Regions from separate parts of the Clostridium sp. CS1-1 genome, predicted to be linked through region 3. Evidence: a T-box and tRNA genes for the amino acid it is inferred to sense, from the RefSeq annotation. Region 3 holds a T-box; the other regions hold tRNA genes.
What was found. A T-box is a leader RNA that pairs with one kind of tRNA and senses whether it is charged. The one in region 3 lies ahead of serS (serine--tRNA ligase), so its partner is inferred to be a tRNA-Ser.
Positions count from the first base shown of each region.

Region 1 (5,862 bases), 1.6 Mb from region 3:
GGTCATGAACTTGATATAAAGCTAAAAAGGCAACTTCAGGATAAGTATTTCAGTATGGGATTTAAAGAAGATGAAGTTAGAGAAAAGATGGGAGGAAAACTTTACTAATGATAAATGCCGGAAAATCATTTGAACAGGACTTTAAGAAAAGTATTCCAGATTGGTGCTGGGTTTATAGATTAAGAGATAGTGCTGGGACGTGGCAAGGTGGAGAAAATACAAGATTTACACCAAGCAATATATCGGATTTTATGGTAATGGCTAGAGATAAATTATTCATCTTAGAACTTAAGAGTCACAAGGGTGTAAGTATTCCTATAAGCTGCATAAGACAGAATCAGTTAAAAGAGTTATCTAATATAAACCACCCCAATATAAGGCCTAGATTTATATTCAATTTTAGGGATTTACAGAAAACATATGTAATGTCGGCTAGAGATGTAGCTAAGTTTATAGAAGAAACCGAAAGAAAATCAATACCTGTGCAGTGGTGCATTGAAAATGGAATTGAAATACCTGGGGAGAGGAAAAGAACAAGATTTAGATATGATTTAAACAAGTTTTTGGGAGGAGAGAAGGAGTGTCAAGAACAGAGAATAGAGCTGTAACAAGAGAAGTTCAAAATGCAACAAAAATTATAAATAAGTTTACTCCTAATCAAAGAAAGGTAATTGATCAAATAGTTGAAGGTAGGTCAAATGAAAAGGTGCAAATAGCAAAAGTTAATTACTTTAGGGTGATTGCAGCATCTTTATATGAACATGGATTAAGTAGTAATCAGATAGATAGTATTTTCGAACTTGCTGAAAACTTCACGAAAGAAGAACTTACAAAGTCAGTAAAACTAGATCAGGAACTAAAAAGGAGTGGGAATATAGAAATGACTAAGAAGAAAATAGAAGATGGAGTAGTACAAGAAATAAATGCATCAATTGATGCTGGAGCGAGTAGGAAGGATATTATAGAAGCTGTATTATACAAGTTTCCTAACATGTCAAAGGCGATGGTTGTAAATGCATATCAGGAAGTTAGAGAAAGTAGGAAAGAAGAAGATCCAGAGGTTAATGAAGCAATAGAATATATATTTCATGAGGAGGAAAAAGAGATGAAAGAAGTTAAAAAAGCAGAGGAAGTTTCAACATCAGAAAAGATTACTAATACAGGTAAGTTAAAAGTACTTACTATGACTCTAAAAGGAGAAAATGGGACATATAGAGCTTGTGAGCATGGGGTAGAGTTAACTGAAATGGGAAGCATAATATGCTTTGAAAATATAGGACAAGTAGATGAATTTGCAAATGAGATTAAGCAAGTATTTGAAATGATGAAAGCTTAATATTGCAAAAATAAATAGAAATACTAGGTATCGTACAAGCTGTTTGAATTTAAGAGTAGCTTGTACGTGCAAAATAGGAGGTAGCAATGTCACCAGGAGAAATTATTGAAAAATTAAATGTAGCACAGTTAGCACTAACTAAAGGGAATATAGAACAAAAGACACTGGCGTTAAAAAAAGCACAAACAAAGAAAAACTATAGCATAGCTAAAGCTAGAAGGATATTACAACTTAAAGCTGAAAAGTTTCCAGCAACATTAATTCATGACGTAGTAAGAGGCGATGAAAAAATAGCAGAATTAAGATTACAAAGAGACATAGCTGAAAGTGCTTATTATACTGCTATAAGTGCTATGGAGAATTTAAGATTAGAAGTTGAGACACTTAGAAGTTTACTCACATGGTTAAGAACGGAGTTAAAAAATACTTAATGAGAATATAGGAAGGAGTAAGTATTTATGAAAAATACTTTAGGTGACTTAAATAACCATTTATTCATGCAGTTAGAGAGACTCAATGACGAAGATTTAAAGGGTGAAGCACTTATTGAAGAAATAAATAGAGCAAAAGCAGTGAATGAGGTTGCATCAAAAATAATTGCAAATGGGTCGTTGGTATTACAAGCTAAAAAAATACAGGCAGATACATTGGGTAGAGAAAATACAGAAATACCTACTATGCTAGAAGGTAAATAATATGAATGGTAGGCAAAAAGGGAGTAAGAATACAGTTCTTCATATATGGACTGATGAAGAAAAGGAGTACTTAAAAGAAATAACACCAGGACATCATTATAGGGAAATCCAAAAGCTTATGAATAAAAAGTTTAACTTAGAACTCACAATGAATCAGATTAAAGGAGCTATAGGTAGATACAAAATTAATACAGGATTTACAGGACAATTTAATAAAGGTCATATTCCTTTCAATAAAGATAAAAAGGGGATATGTGCAAAAGGTTGCGAAAAGACTTGGTTCAAGAAAGGGAATACTCCAGAAAACCATAGGCCAGTGGGAAGTGAGAGAATAAGCGTAGATGGATATGTAGAAGTAAAGGTTGAAGAACCTAACAAATGGAGATTAAAACATCAGGTGGTTTGGGAAAAAAGTAACGGGCAAATTCCTGAAGGACATGCTGTCATATTTGGTGATGGAAATCCACAGAATTTAGATATTAATAATCTTATTCTTGTATCTAGAAAACAGCTACTGAAATTAAACCAATATAGGCTAATACAAAAAGATGCTGATTTAACAAGGACTGGAATTATTATAGTAGATTTATATTCAAAAATAAGTGAAAGAAAGTCTAAGGTGAAGTAATTGAAAATTATGCGACATGTAAGGGGGGATAAAATTATGAACGGATTAACTCAAATAAAAGATAAAGATGGTGTTTTATATGATGTTCAATATGATTGTGATTTTGAAAGATTTGTTATATGGGAACATGATAAGTTAACGGTTGATGGACATTATTTTACAGATAAACAAATAAAGCATTATATTAAAGATGGGCAAATTGAAGTGGCTAAGGATGGCAATGATGTGTTTAAAAGATATTTAAGTTAGGTCATAATCCAACTATAGTTTGAGGATAGAACTAAAATCCTATTCTCAAACGACAATCAAATGAAACTTGGGGAGGTAAAGTAAGATGCTAACAATTGTTGAAGTTATTTTCTATAGCAGTTTTAAGGAACGACTTCAGCTAATGAAAAAATATGTAGGGAGAGCTTACATAGAAATATATCCAAATCACATTTATGTGGAGAGAATGGAGGAAGAGATATGTTAGGTACAATACTTATGGTTACGCTTATAACTCTTATAATAATAACTCCAGTAATAACACTAGCTTTATGCAAGGTGGCAAAAGAGGAAAATGAAACCTTAGAAAATCCAGAGAGAATAAAAATTAGGAGGTAATTATGCCATTCAGAAAGATAAATGCAGCTGAAGAAATTAAAAAAGCTATAGAGAAAAATCCTGAATTAGAGAAGTATATCAAAGAAGCAGAGAAAGAATATGAAGATATAAAGGCGGGTAGGTTAAATAAGAAATTTGGACAATAAAATAGGAGGGACGAGCAATAATGAAGAGTAATAATATAAACATAGATGAAATGATAAGCAAGGCTACAAAGGAAGCTATAAAAGAATATGATAAAGAGAAAAGACAGGAGCAAAAGAAGAAAGTGTTTCATAATACCAGGTTGTTATTAAACCACTATAATGATTTAAAAAGCCATGTGAGAAATGCAATAAGTGATGTAACTAAACTAGAGAATGATCTTATAGATTTAGGTGATGTTGAGAGAGATGAACTATATATTCTGTCTATAAAGAAGAGTAAGACAAAAACATTAATTATGATAGCTCATATTGATATGGCCATGGGAGCGCTTAAGAATAAGCAGTATAAATTATGTTCACCAGAGAAATATGAAGCTTTAAAAATGTTCTATATGGAGGAAATGACATATGAAAAAGTATCAGAGGAGTTAAATTGCAGTGTAATAACTGCTAGAAGGTGGATAAATGAAATGATAAATGAACTAAGTATAAATTTATTTGGAATAGATGGTATGAAATTAGATTTGATATAAGCATGATAAAAAGATGATGTTTTAATGATATATTGAACATGTTAAAATGATAGTATGAAAATATTGGATTAAAGACTGTACTACATACCAGGGACTACAAACTGGTGGCACAGTTAGGGGAGTAAAATCCCCTTTAAATATGGAGGGTTGGTGAAATTGGTAGCCACGAAGGATTGCTAATCCTTTAACCTTATAGGTTATACAGGTTCAAGTCCTGTACCTTCCGCCATAGTCCCCAACCTTATAATATCCCTTATTATAAAATAAGCACTGGTAGAAATACTGGTGCTTTTTTATTTTGAAAAAGGAAGTGAAGATAGTGAATCAACTCTATAAGAAAGATGAATATGTAATAATTCCAGTAGGCAAAGATTATTTAGTAATAAACATAAATAAACCTTTCAAGGAAGCACATACACATATCAATTCTATTGAAAAAGGAAGATTACTTATAGATTTGGCTATCAGAAAAGAACTTCCTAGAAATCCAAAGTTAGTAGAAAGTTTATTAAGGATAAGTTCAGATAAAAAATATATAGAAGAATTAAAGCAATTTAAAGAAGATAGTGAATGTGTAGATTTTAAAAAGATGATGCAGCATGATAGTTACAAAAGAGTAGGTAGAGCTATAAGGAGAGTAAGGTGAAAAACATATTAGTATATTGGTTTGTGAAAAGCATGAGTCGAGCTGATTTAACTATACTTACTTTATCCTCACTTTTATTTATTAAAAGCAAGTATAAATCAGCAATAGCATTACTACTAATTGGTGGGTTAGCAATAGTATTAATTCAATTATGGTTAGGAATATAATTCGACAAAAGAAGGAATCCTCCTTTTAACACAGAAGTTATTATGTGGAAGGGAGGTGGCGCAAATATGAACGAAGATGTTAAAAATAAGCTACAAGAAAAGCAAATCCAAATCAATGAACTTACAACAACTATAAATAAAATCAATGAAAGAAAAGTTAAACTATTTAGAACACACTTAGAAAAATTGAGCGAAGTTGTAGAATTTTTAAATAGTAAGCGATACTATTTCAGACATCCAAAATATAAATACTTATCTACTAGAGGTCCAATATTAGGTTATGACAAAAATGAAAACAATCTCTATGTATACGATATTGAAAGCAAATTTGTTTGCAAGATAAGTATGTATAATACAGAAAATGTAGAGAAAATATGGTTAAACAAGTATTTAGAATATGGTGACTTTGAGGATGCTATCAATGGGCTACTATGTTGCAATACGCTCCAGGATGATATTATTAAAGAGTTAATGGATGAAGTAAACAAAGAGGAAGACATTATAAAAAAATACGAATAAGAATAATAAAGAGCTCACATGGGCTCTTTTCTCATTTCAAAAATAAACAAAGTAATTAGCAGCAAGTGAGGTGATAAGTTGAAGATAGATCCAAACGAATTAATGATTCAAATAAAAGAAAACCATAAGAAATTAGATAGTTGCAGCAGACATGACTTCTCTATAGATGCAACACAGATAAGAAGTTTGATAAAAGATATAGGTGTACTAACTGTGGAGGAGAAGTAAGTGCAACAGATAAGTATTGGTATGACAAAGGGATACAAGATGCTAGTAACACTTAAAGGTTTATTAGATAAAAAGAAAGATAAACAAGTAGTTGAGAAGAGATAATGTATCATCAATGTAGTGTGTCAATTGTATAGTTATGTCAATAAATGTCGAATTGAAGGAGTAGGTTCTTCCAAGGGTTTAAAGGATGCTACGGTGCTTGCGAACCCCGGATTTCATCTAGTGTGACCGAAAAAATATAGGGCACTTCCTTCCTATTTTAAATTATAAAAATGTTATGAAGAGGGTGGTTGTATATGCCGAAGAATCAAGATTTAGATATTACAATTGTAAATAGTATTACACTTGCAACAAT
Region 1 is NZ_CM148680.1:3,364,737-3,370,598, reverse strand. Features, by position in the region: gene AC0N0V_RS15800 (hypothetical protein) at 1-108, shown strand, start outside; gene AC0N0V_RS15795 (Holliday junction resolvase RecU) at 108-608, shown strand; gene AC0N0V_RS15790 (hypothetical protein) at 581-1,336, shown strand; gene AC0N0V_RS15785 (hypothetical protein) at 1,423-1,767, shown strand; gene AC0N0V_RS15780 (hypothetical protein) at 1,795-2,031, shown strand; gene AC0N0V_RS15775 (HNH endonuclease signature motif containing protein) at 2,033-2,659, shown strand; gene AC0N0V_RS15770 (hypothetical protein) at 2,696-2,908, shown strand; gene AC0N0V_RS15765 (hypothetical protein) at 2,994-3,134, shown strand; gene AC0N0V_RS15760 (hypothetical protein) at 3,128-3,265, shown strand; gene AC0N0V_RS15755 (hypothetical protein) at 3,268-3,411, shown strand; gene AC0N0V_RS15750 (hypothetical protein) at 3,432-3,944, shown strand; tRNA gene AC0N0V_RS15745 (tRNA-Ser) at 4,086-4,173, shown strand; gene AC0N0V_RS15740 (hypothetical protein) at 4,243-4,590, shown strand; gene AC0N0V_RS15735 (hypothetical protein) at 4,587-4,757, shown strand; gene AC0N0V_RS15730 (hypothetical protein) at 4,824-5,276, shown strand; gene AC0N0V_RS15725 (hypothetical protein) at 5,355-5,504, shown strand; gene AC0N0V_RS15720 (hypothetical protein) at 5,804-5,862, shown strand, end outside.
Region 1: it encodes a tRNA-Ser, which carries the amino acid that the T-box ahead of serS (serine--tRNA ligase) is inferred to sense. The anticodon was not compared.

Region 2 (5,862 bases), 2.0 Mb from region 3:
TTTTAAATTGGATGGTGGAATTACAAGATTGCAACTAATTAAAATACTTGTTAATGCGAAAGGTTACAATCCATATATGAATGGAATGAAAGAGCTCAGCTTTGCAAGTGGAGTGGGAGCAAAGGATTCAATAGATTATAAGTACTTACAATTTGGAGTAAGTTACGGGATTATTCAAGATTCAAAGGATGAATTTAAAGGAGACGAATTAGTTACAAGAGAAGAGCTTGCACAAAGCCTAGTAAAATTATTAGGTTACAGTAAAGTAGCGGAAATAAAGGGATTACTTAACTTTAGATACTCTGATAGTAGTGCAGTAAGTGCCGATAAAGCTGGCTATCTTGCACTAGCTGGCGGACTTAATCTTCTTGAGGAAAATAATACTGGTAAGATCAGACCAAAGGATAATGTTACAATGTCAGAGGTAGTTAAAGCTGTATATTCAGCGCTTGGAAGTTTATCAAAATAGATAATTCAAAATAAGGATTAGGATACAGATTGCTAAAGATTTGTATCCTGATTTTTTTATTTGTAAATAATCCCGCCTTTGAATCGAGAAAGTGAAGATTCTCTAAATTACTATATATGATAAATATTAACCTTTATAAAGTATGTGTGTTGGGCAAGAATAAATATAGACAGTTATTACGCTGTTCAATAAATTTAGTTGAGAATAAGCTTTAGGTTGTTATATACAAAAAGTTTATAAATAATGTATAATAAAAGTGAGATTTAAAAATTGGAGTAGAATTATGAAGAAATTTAAAAGAAAAATGTCTATAAGTGTAGTTGTAATATTTATCCTTTGTATAGGTTATATATTACATCAGTATGGTAAAACAACCAATACACAAGAATTAAATTTTATTGTTCCTAAAAACTTTACTGCTGAGCAAATAGCGGATAAGTTAAATCAACAGTCTATTATTAGATCGAAGTCATATTTCATGATTAATGCTAAAATATTTGGATTAAAGAATACAATTCATAGTGAAAACCTGGTTATTAAGCCTAGAACAAGCTTTAGAGGAATTATAAATAAAATAAATGAAGGTAAATCAGATTTTTCTATTGTGACAGTACCAGAAGGTTACACTCTTTATCAAATTGCAAATAAATTAGAGAAAAGCAGCTTGGTTAAGAGTAGTGAGTTTATGAGTATTAAGGCAAGTGAACTTGAATCATCAGAGTTTATATCAAAAAATCCTAATGTTCTCTATGAATTAGAGGGATATTTATTCCCGGAAACTTATTATATTCCTGAGGGTTCAGATGGATTAGACATTGCTAAATTGATGTTTAAGGACTTTAAAAAGGTTTTTACAAAGGAATATGTTCTAAGAGCGAAGGAACTTAATTTAAGCGTAAACGAAGTCATAACAGTTGCTTCTTTAATAGAAAAGGAGGCAGCAGATGATGAAGAGAGAAGTAGAATTGCTGGAGTTATATATAATAGATTAAAAAAAGGAATGCCACTACAGGTAGATGCTGCAGTTATATATGCAAAAACAAAAGGTGAAAAAACACTTGGGAAAGTATTATATAATGATTTAAAAGTAGAGTCAAAATATAATACTTATTTATATAAAGGTCTTCCACCAGGGCCAATTGCTTCGCCAGGTAAGGCATCCATACGTGCAGCACTTTATCCAGAAAACCACGATTATTTGTATTACGTAGCTGGAGAGAAGGGCCATGTTTTTAGTAAGACTTATGAAGAGCATTTGAAAAATGTTAAGAAGTATATCAAGTAAAACTTGAATCAGATGGAGTGAGGACTTCATCTGATTTTTAGAGTGATTAGCCATTAGATAATAAGTTTAAAAAAGTTTTTAAAAAGTGTTGACGTAATTTATAATAGTTGATATAATAACAAATGTCAGCAGGACATGGAAAGATGGTCGAGTTGGTTTAAGGCACCGGTCTTGAAAACCGGCGTACGGGTGACCGTACCTAGGGTTCGAATCCCTATCTTTCCGCCAAGTGTTGAAAACAGCTAGTTTCAAGGATTTGAAGCTAGCTGTTTTTTTATTTTCTCATACTAGGAATAAGGTCGCCAGTCACGACGGCCTAATAAAATATATTAACCAATAGGATTTGTTAATCACGAATTTTATGAAACCTTCATATTTTGTTAGTAAAATAGTTGGAGGGTATAATGAAAAAGAGATTTGGAACTGCTTTAAATTGCATTGATGGTAGAATTCAAATTCCTGTAATAAGATGGATAAAAGAAAACTTTGGCGTAGATTATGTGGATTTGATTACAGAACCCGGGATGGATAAGGTGTTATCTCAAGGTAAGTGGGTACAAACTGAAAGAATAAGAGAGAAAGTTGTTATTTCAATAACGGCTCATAATTCCAATGTAATTGCTGTAGTAGGACATTATGATTGTGCTGCCAACCCTGTTAGTGATTGTGAGCATTTTCAAGACATAATAGCATCAACACGCATAGTAAAATCATGGGGACTGCCAGTTAGGGTAATTGGGCTATGGGTTGATAAATTTTGGCATGTACACGTTATCGATATGTAGGTTGTAGTTATATATGATATATAGAAAATAATTAGATGGATTAATACTTAAAAAGGAAATACTGAACGACTTTAATAGAAAACAGTGATAAGATATTATTATAGTGGGTGTACCAATAGGGACTACAAGCTGATGGCACAATAAAGAGCACTTGGTTAACTTCAAGTGCTTTTAATTCTATGAAACATAACAGAACTAACAGATAAGTTTGAAATTATTAATTCTAGTAACTGTAAAATAAATAAGGTTGAGGATAAGATAGAAGAAATTTTATTGTGAAAACAATTATTGGACAATCATAAATTTGAATAAGTTTAAATGATATATAACAAAAAGAAAATGTAAGATAATTTATAAGCTTAATTACAATACTTATTTTTATTTAACAAAATCTGTTACTTAACTGTTTACAATGGGTCTTATGTTAAATTTATGTTAAATTGTTGAATTATTGAATTGATTGTAATATAATTGACAATGTTGTTTAAAATTGTAACATGGAGATGTGGAAATGGAAGAACAAATAGAAATACTGAGGGAAGAATTGAATCGGTTAACTGAAGATAATGCATGTTTATATTCGGATCAAGTATTGAAACTTAGCCAAGAATTGGACAGGCTTATTTATGAGTATTATCAAAGTATAACAAAAGAGAGACTATCAATTGAATGCTAGCCTCATCTCTTTAAATAAAGCGATTTTTGTAGTAACGGGAACTATGAGAATTCTATAAATTTAGCACCATATATTGAAGAGTATAATTATATTATATTGTATAACACTAAACATTATATTAGGCATTTTTATATAGTCATCGTAATAATTAATTTCTAAGTATATATACTATAATTGGACTAGATTAGATAGCTGTTTGGTCATTACGATAGGTAATATAATAGATATATAAATTGCATGAATAAAAGACCTTTCTTGGAACAAGCTAATACTGAGGAAGGGGTGCATAGATAAATGGTTAATAAACGTAAAGTAAAACATAAACAACTTGTTAGACTAGGAATATGGAAAACTCCAGAAGGAAATTTTGAATATATAGATCCAAGTGAAAAAAGTAAATCAAGATACAGTCCCATTAGAAAGTATGAGAGACCTTAATAGGTCTCTTTTTGTATACTTATAATTGCTGTATATTAAAGTATCAGAAAAAGTAAAAAAATTAATAATACTAATAGGAAATTATTAACAAATGTTGAATATATATATAATAAAAGTGAAACCGAATTCTAGCATATAGAATGAAGATACAAAATCATCTTAGATAGGAGTGAATTAACTGTGAAGATTGCTATAATAGGTGCAGGGGCTATGGGGAGTTTATATGGTGGTTATCTTTCAAAGGTTTGTAAAGAGGTATATTTAATTGATGTCTGGCAGGATCATGTTGATGCCATAAATGAGAGTGGTCTTAGTATACAAGAAATAGGTAAAGAAATAGTAGTTCATCCAAAGGCCTTAAGTAGTGCTGAAGGTGTAGGATATGTTGATTTAGCTATAGTTTTTGTTAAATCCATTATGACTGGCAAGGCATTAGAGAAAAACTCAGCCCTTTTAGGTCCTGATACTATAGTACTTAGTTTGCAAAATGGTTACGGGAATATAGATCAGATATGTAAACATGTAAAAGTTCATAATGTTATTGCAGGAACTACGGCTCATGGAGCAACAATGCTGGGACCAGCACATATTAAGCATGGGGGTATAGGAGAAACTCATATTGGATGGGTTGCAGGCAAAGAAGATAAAAGAATCGATAATGTACTGGGGATTCTAACAGGGGCAGGCTTTGATACTGTTATTTCAGATAATGTTATGGAACTTATATGGTCGAAGCTAATAGTTAACGTCGGAATTAATGCTCTTACTGCTATATTTAGAGTTGAGAATGGAAGACTTCTTAAACTTGAAGAGACAAGAGATTTAATGAGAATGGCAATTGAGGAAGCCGTTACAGTAGCTAAGGCTTCAGGCATTAGTTTCGATGTAGGAAATATGGTTAAAAAGGTTATGGAAGTTGCCTATAAAACTAGCGAAAACAAATCTTCTATGCTTCAGGATATCCTAAACAAAAGAATAACGGAAATAGATACAATTAATGGTGCTATTGTAAAAGAAGGGGCAAAGTATTCAGTTGATACACCTATAAATCTTGTGCTTACTAATATAATCAAGTCAATAGAAAAAGGTATTTAACAATAAGTAAAATATAGGGTGATTAATTGAATCGATTTTCCTATACATGAAAAGGGGATAAGTAATGGAACAAAAAAATGACTACAATATAAATTCACTTATTAAATCTCTAAATATACTAGAACATCTTTTGGAAAACGGTGAAATGAGTATATTAGAGTTAGCAAATTTATCTGGTATGGGTAAAAGTACAGTACACAGAATACTAGGTACATTTAAAACAACGGGATATGTTGAGCAGAACAAGGAAAATAACAAATATTATGCAACACTTAAAATATTTGAGATGGGGAATAAAGTTGCAAATAGGATTCCATTAAGAAAGATTGTGAGACCATATATAGAAGAACTTTTCGAAAAATGTCATGAAACTGTTAACTTTGCAATTGTAGATAAAAACGAAGTTGTATTCCTAGATAAAATTATTACTGCAGAGCCTTTGAGAATAGAATTGGAGGTAGGGAAAAGGGTACCTGCCTACTGTAGTGCTCTTGGAAAAGCAGTTATGGCTTTTAAAAAGGATTTAGACATTTCACAAATAGTTTTCAACAAAATAACTAATACCACAATAGATTCTGAAGAAAAACTTATAAAGAATCTTGAGGAAATAAGAAAAACTGGATATTCTTTAGATGATGAAGAGTATATAGAGGGGCTTGTATGTATAGCAGTACCAATAAAGGATGGATTAAACAATTCTATTGCTGCAATAAGTATTGCTGCGCCAGCAATAAGGATTGATGAAGAAAAGAAGAAGATATATATTGAGCTATTAAAGGAAACTACTCTAAGAATAGCATCTCATGTTAAATATTAATATAAACCCTTTTCAGAAGTTAAATAATGTGAAAGACTCACATTAAGATTTACAAAAGTTGATATGTTATAAGTAATAAGGTTTAGCACTAAAATTAAATTCATTTTTATTGCTAAATCTTTTGTTTTACAAATGATTAGAAAATAATGAATGAAGCTATTCTGAGACAACTTTTCGAATCAGATGTTTTTAAAATAATTTTAATTTTATATTATTTATAAAAATATAGTTCAAAGTTAAAGGCAAGGTATGAATAAAGATACAAAGAAATTGACAGAAAGATTAAAAAAATAACGA
Region 2 is NZ_CM148680.1:1,989,650-1,995,511, forward strand. Features, by position in the region: gene AC0N0V_RS09260 (YcdB/YcdC domain-containing protein) at 1-469, shown strand, start outside; gene mltG (endolytic transglycosylase MltG) at 753-1,754, shown strand; tRNA gene AC0N0V_RS09270 (tRNA-Ser) at 1,892-1,982, shown strand; gene AC0N0V_RS09275 (carbonic anhydrase) at 2,159-2,539, shown strand; gene AC0N0V_RS09280 (Spo0E family sporulation regulatory protein-aspartic acid phosphatase) at 3,051-3,215, shown strand; gene AC0N0V_RS09285 (hypothetical protein) at 3,510-3,653, shown strand; gene AC0N0V_RS09290 (ketopantoate reductase family protein) at 3,834-4,748, shown strand; gene AC0N0V_RS09295 (IclR family transcriptional regulator) at 4,813-5,565, shown strand.
Region 2: it encodes a tRNA-Ser, which carries the amino acid that the T-box ahead of serS (serine--tRNA ligase) is inferred to sense. The anticodon was not compared.

Region 3 (5,862 bases):
TTTATAACTTCTCTACCACCCATATATGGTCTTAAAACTTCTGGAATTGCTACACTTCCATCAGCTTGTTGGTAATTTTCTAAAATTGCCGCTACTGTTCTTCCTACAGCAACACCAGATCCATTTAGAGTGTGAACATACTGTGGTTTATCCTTAGAAGTTTCTTTATATTTTATATTAGCACGTCTTGCTTGGAAATCCTCAAAGTTACTACAGCTTGATATCTCAACATATCTATTATAACTTGGCATCCAAACTTCTATATCATATTTTAATGCTGCAGTAAATCCTAAATCACCTTTACATATTCTAACTACTCTATATGGTATTCCAAGCTCTTGTAAAACTTCTTCAGCATCGTTAGTTAGTTTTTCAAGTTCTGCATAAGATTGATCTGGTTTTGTAAACTTAAGAAGTTCTACCTTATTAAATTGATGCTGTCTTATTAATCCTCTAGTATCTCTACCAGCTGAGCCAGCCTCTGCTCTAAAACATCCACTATAAGCTACATGTTTTATTGGTAAATCTTCTCCTTTTAATACCTCGCCTGAATAAAAATTAGTTACAGGAACTTCAGCAGTAGGAATCAAGAAGAAATCGTTATTAGCAACTCTAAATGCATCCTCCTCAAATTTAGGAAGCTGACCTGTTCCTATCATGCTATTTCTGTTAACCATATATGGTGGAAACAATTCTTCATAACCATGCTTTTCTGTGTGAATATCTAAGAAGTATGATATTACCGCTCTTTCAAGTCTAGCACCTAAGCCTCTATAGAATGTGAATCTTGAACCTGCAACTTTTCCTGCTCTTTCAAAATCAAGTATATTAAGACCAGTTCCTACTTCCCAGTGAGCCTTAGGTTCGAAGTCAAACTTAGTAGGCTCTGACCATTTTCTTATTTCTACGTTATCCGCATCTGTCTCTCCATCTGGTACTGCTGGGTTTGGTATATTAGGGATTCTTAACATTATGTACTCTATCTTTTGATCTATTTCTGAAAGTTTTACATCATATTGTTTTATTCTATCTGAAAGCTCTTTCATTTCAGCCATAAGGTCGTCAGCATTTTGTCCTGATTTCTTTAATTTAGCTATTTCAGCTGAATCTGCATTTCTCTTATTCTTTAAGACCTCAACTTCAGTTAAGATTTGTCTTCTATTTTCATCTAATGATAATACTTCATCTATAACTGATATATCAAAATCTTCCCCCCTATTTCCTAAAGCAGTTTTAATTTCATCTGGATTATTTCTTATTCTTTTTAAATCTAGCATAACTTAATTCCTCCTAAAAGTTTTTATATAAAATAAAAAGAGTCTTTCTTCCCTATAAAGGGACGAAAGACTCCGTGTTGCCACCCTAATTAATCAATAAAATTGATTCACTCGAAAATTATAACGGTATCACCGAACTGCAATTAACAGTACCTCAAAGGTGGATTCATAATATTAAAGTATCAGTTCGCACCAACCACTGAATCTCTTAAACTTTCATACTATTACTAGCCTTATCATAGGTTTATTTTTAATTTTTACTTAATTATATATATATTTACTTTTTATGTCAATACCTATTTGTATTTAATTTTTAAATATTAAATAATTTTTTGTTATATTAGTCTACGCTTTTTGTGCAAATTATATCCGCTCCTGTATTAAGAACATTTTTACAAACTATATCTCCAGCTTTTATTGGTGATCCCACATATAATCTACTTAATGCTTTTGAACACTCCACCCATAATTTTTTATCTAATGGCTTATTACTTTTTACAGGAACTACATTATGTTTTGCTCCTTTTATTCTTACTAATGTTGTAAATATTCCCTGGTCATTTATTTTCATATCATCATATTTTATTCCATCATTGCATAAATGACCATAAAACTCTAACTGATCATCACCATCATTGACGGATAACACACATTGTTTATCACACTTATTGCAAATAATATGTCTAATCAACTTTAAATTCCTCCGATAGTTACATTTCATCAAATTCTTTAATTCTTGATACCATTATTTTTGAGTTTTTGGAGTCTTTAACTATTTCAGTTAGCTTTTTATCTGTCTCTCTAGCTAAAATAGTTACAACCTTATGTAAACATTGTGCTCCATTACAGCTACCAAAAGCTACACCAGTTCTTCTTTTTAAACCTTCTAGAGTTCTTGCACCTAAGGGTCTTCGTATAGCATCTACAATTTCTCCCTCAGTTACTTTCTGGCAATAACATATTATCTTTCCGTATTTTCTATCCATTTTAATTATACTATTTCTTTCTTCATTTGATAAATCTCTAAATTTATAACTTTCTCTTCGTTTATCTACAAAATCCTTTTTTAATACACAATTTAAGTTATTTACTATTGTCTCACATACAATTTTTCCAATTGCTGGAGTCATTGTGACCTGTCCATAATGCTTTCCTGTAACTTTAATATATCCTTTATCAATAAGACTATCATCTATGATTAAAGTATCATTATAAAATGGCGATTCGTAAAATGTATTTAATTCATCTTCATTTACCATTCCTATAAAACTTCGTATCTTTTTTAGACATTCATCGTAACTAATATTTTCATCAGTTTTTATTGCTACTATAGATCCTCCTTGTAATGTAGAAACAGCATATATTTTTTCGCCTTTTCTATCTAATGTGGATATAATATTTTTAAAATTACCTTTAAAATTTTTTTCCAATAAAAAATACTTTAGATAACTTCTATTTTTACTTATTTTATTCGATTTATCAATACTATAATTTTCCCCTGGAGTTGTGTTTAAAACCATATTACAAGTGAATTTATTCTTATTTGTTATTACCCTAAAACCTCTAGATATTTTTTGAATATCCATAACCTCTTCTTCTAATTTAAAATTCACTCCATTATCGAACGCTATTTCCCCATATGCAATTGCAAGATCATAAGGAGATATAACTCCTGTATTTTTAGATAATATTACTTTCTTTACACTTATATTTAAGTTGGGTTCCATCTCATATACCTGTTTACTCTCTAATAAATGTACATTATTTATACCTGCATTTAGTGCCTTGTTATACATATAAAGTAGCTTTTCTTCACTTTTATTATCTTCTGCAATAATTAAAGAACTACATTTTTTAAAGGCCACGCTGAACTTATCAGCATACTCCTCAATTAGCCTATTCCCCATAATTTCTAATTTCGATACTAAAGTATCTTCACACTCAGTTCCATCATAAACTATGGCGGAGTTTACCAAAGCAACATCATCAGCTATATCATAATCTTTTTCGATTAGCGCTATATTTAAACTATATTTTGAAAGCTCGTAGGCAACTGCACATCCTATTATTCCTCCTCCTAATATAAGTACATCATAATCCATATCCAAACCTTCCTTTCAAGACCTATATTAGTTATTGTATCATAAATAACTTATTAAACTTAAAATACAGGCAAAAGTATAAAGCTACAAATTAATGTTTTGCCATCGGAATATATCCCCAGGTAAATATGATACTGGTATTATCCGCATATAACTTTTACTTTAAACCTGTATCTTAAATCTAAGATTTTCATTTAAAAATTATTACTTACTTAATTGATCTATAATGTCACCAAGATTTTTTATATATTCACCATACTTACCCCAATCTCCATTTTTTTGTGCATCTATCGCCTTATCATAAAGTTCTCTTGCTTGTTTAAGTTTATCTGCTTTTTCCGAGTCATTGATTATAGAAGGTTCATTTGTACCTTTATCAGTATCTTTATTATCAGCCTTGTAATTAAACACTTGTTCAAGAGCACTTTCAATACTTTCAGCTAAAATTATCTTTTCACCATATGAAACTACTACTCTTTTCATTTCAGGTATACTATTCTTACCACTGGATCTCAAATATAATGGCTCTATATATAGTAGTGAATTATTTATAGGAACAATCATAGTATCACCAAATTGAACTTGTGAGCTACCCTTATTCCACAATGATAACTCTTTAGATATAGTAGTATCCTGGTTTAACTTTTGTTTAAAGAGATAAGGGCTATAAATTGTTTTTTGAGGTGGAAACTTATATAATACCATTTTTCCGTAGTTATTCCCATCCATCCTAGCTCCAAATAAAGCAACCATATTGTCCTTATTTCTCATATTAAAATACTGCAATAAAATCATTTCTTCACTTTTTTCGCCTGGAAGTCTCATAACTACATAAGGAGATTCTGTGGAATCCTTTTCTCCGTCAACTTGTTTTTGATTTTTTGCTACTTCCCATAAGTCTTCTCCGTTATAAAATACTCCCGGATCTGTTACATGATACTTTCCAAGAATACTGCATTGAACATTGAATATGTCTTCAGGATACTTAAAATGCTGCTTTATATTATCAGATAAGTCTTTTGGATCTTTAAATAGCCCAGGAAATATTCTTGAATAGCTAAGAACTATAGGATCATTTTTATCAAACATATAAAAATTTGTTTCTCCATTTACTGCATCTATAACAACTTTTACAGAGTTTCTTATATAGTTTATATTATCTTGAGGTTGTGAGAATGGATACTTATCTGAAACAGTATAAGCATCTAAAATCCAGTAAAGCTTCCCGTTGTTAATAACTATATATGGATCAGAGTCATAGCTTAAAAATGGTGCTATTTTTTTTGCCCTATCAACTATATTCCTGTTTATAAGTATTTTACTTTCACTTGTTATATCTCTAGATAGAAGAAAATTTATATCTTTCTGATTTGCAGCAAATAAAAGCTTATTTATAAAATTCATCTTTATGCCTGCCGCACCATCATATTTATTAGTTTGATTATCCTCCCCTTTAGGGTAGTCAAATTCACTTATTTTAGTGTTTACTATAGCATAGTTATCTGTTTTTTCACCAAAATATATTCTTGGGTTATCTAATTTTGCATTAGTTCCATTAACAGGAGGTATATCCTTTATAACGAAGTCTGGTTGCCCCTCTGAAGTTACAGAATTAACCTTACTCATTACTGTTCCGTATCCATGAGTGTATATTAAGTGTCTATTTTGCCATGTATTTGGATCTATAGCCTGACCATTAATTTCCCTTGCCGCTATAAAAACTTGATTATATTTACCATTTAAATTGTACCTATCTACATCTATATCATTAAATCCATAATAATATCTTATAATTTGAACTTGATTATAAAACTCAAGAGCTGGCTTATATGAATTTATTCTTATGTTATCTATAGTATCCTTATTATTTTCTATATCTTCCTTTGTTAAATTATCCTTCACTTCAAAAGGACTTGCACTTATATGCTCAATATCAAATGCCTTTCTTGTATAATCAATATTATATTTTATATAGGGTTGTTCTAATGTTTTTTCATTTGATTTTACGATAAGTCTCTGAACTCCTGCTGATACTACGCCTTCACTTATAATTAGTACTACTATTATGCCTATAGATATAACTATTGGCTTTACTCTTGATGTAAGCACACTAGTAAAAATAATAATTGCAGCAATTAATGAAACCACAATAATAATCTTATAGAAAATTAAGCTTACATGTACATCTGTATAACTAGCACCAAATGCAACCCCTCTTAGACTATATACTAATCCTAACGCTTTTAGTAAGTAACCCATAGAAACACAAATCATTATAAGGGCAGAAACAACAGCCAATTGTTTCCCTGCAAACCTTGTAATCCCACTATTCAAAATAGTAACATTTGAGAACCCTTTTCTTACATTCCTACCCGAAAGTATCCTATCCTTAGCACTTAATAAAAAATATGTTACAAAGGTAATTAGCACTAAGAAAAATAATAGAGTTATCATAGCACTATATATAGACTGTATAAGTGGGA
Region 3 is NZ_CM148680.1:5,010,274-5,016,135, reverse strand. Features, by position in the region: gene serS (serine--tRNA ligase) at 1-1,277, opposite strand, end outside; T-box leader at 1,333-1,526, opposite strand; gene AC0N0V_RS23830 (DUF1667 domain-containing protein) at 1,618-1,968, opposite strand; gene AC0N0V_RS23825 (FAD-dependent oxidoreductase) at 1,988-3,379, opposite strand; gene AC0N0V_RS23820 (UPF0182 family protein) at 3,584-5,862, opposite strand, start outside.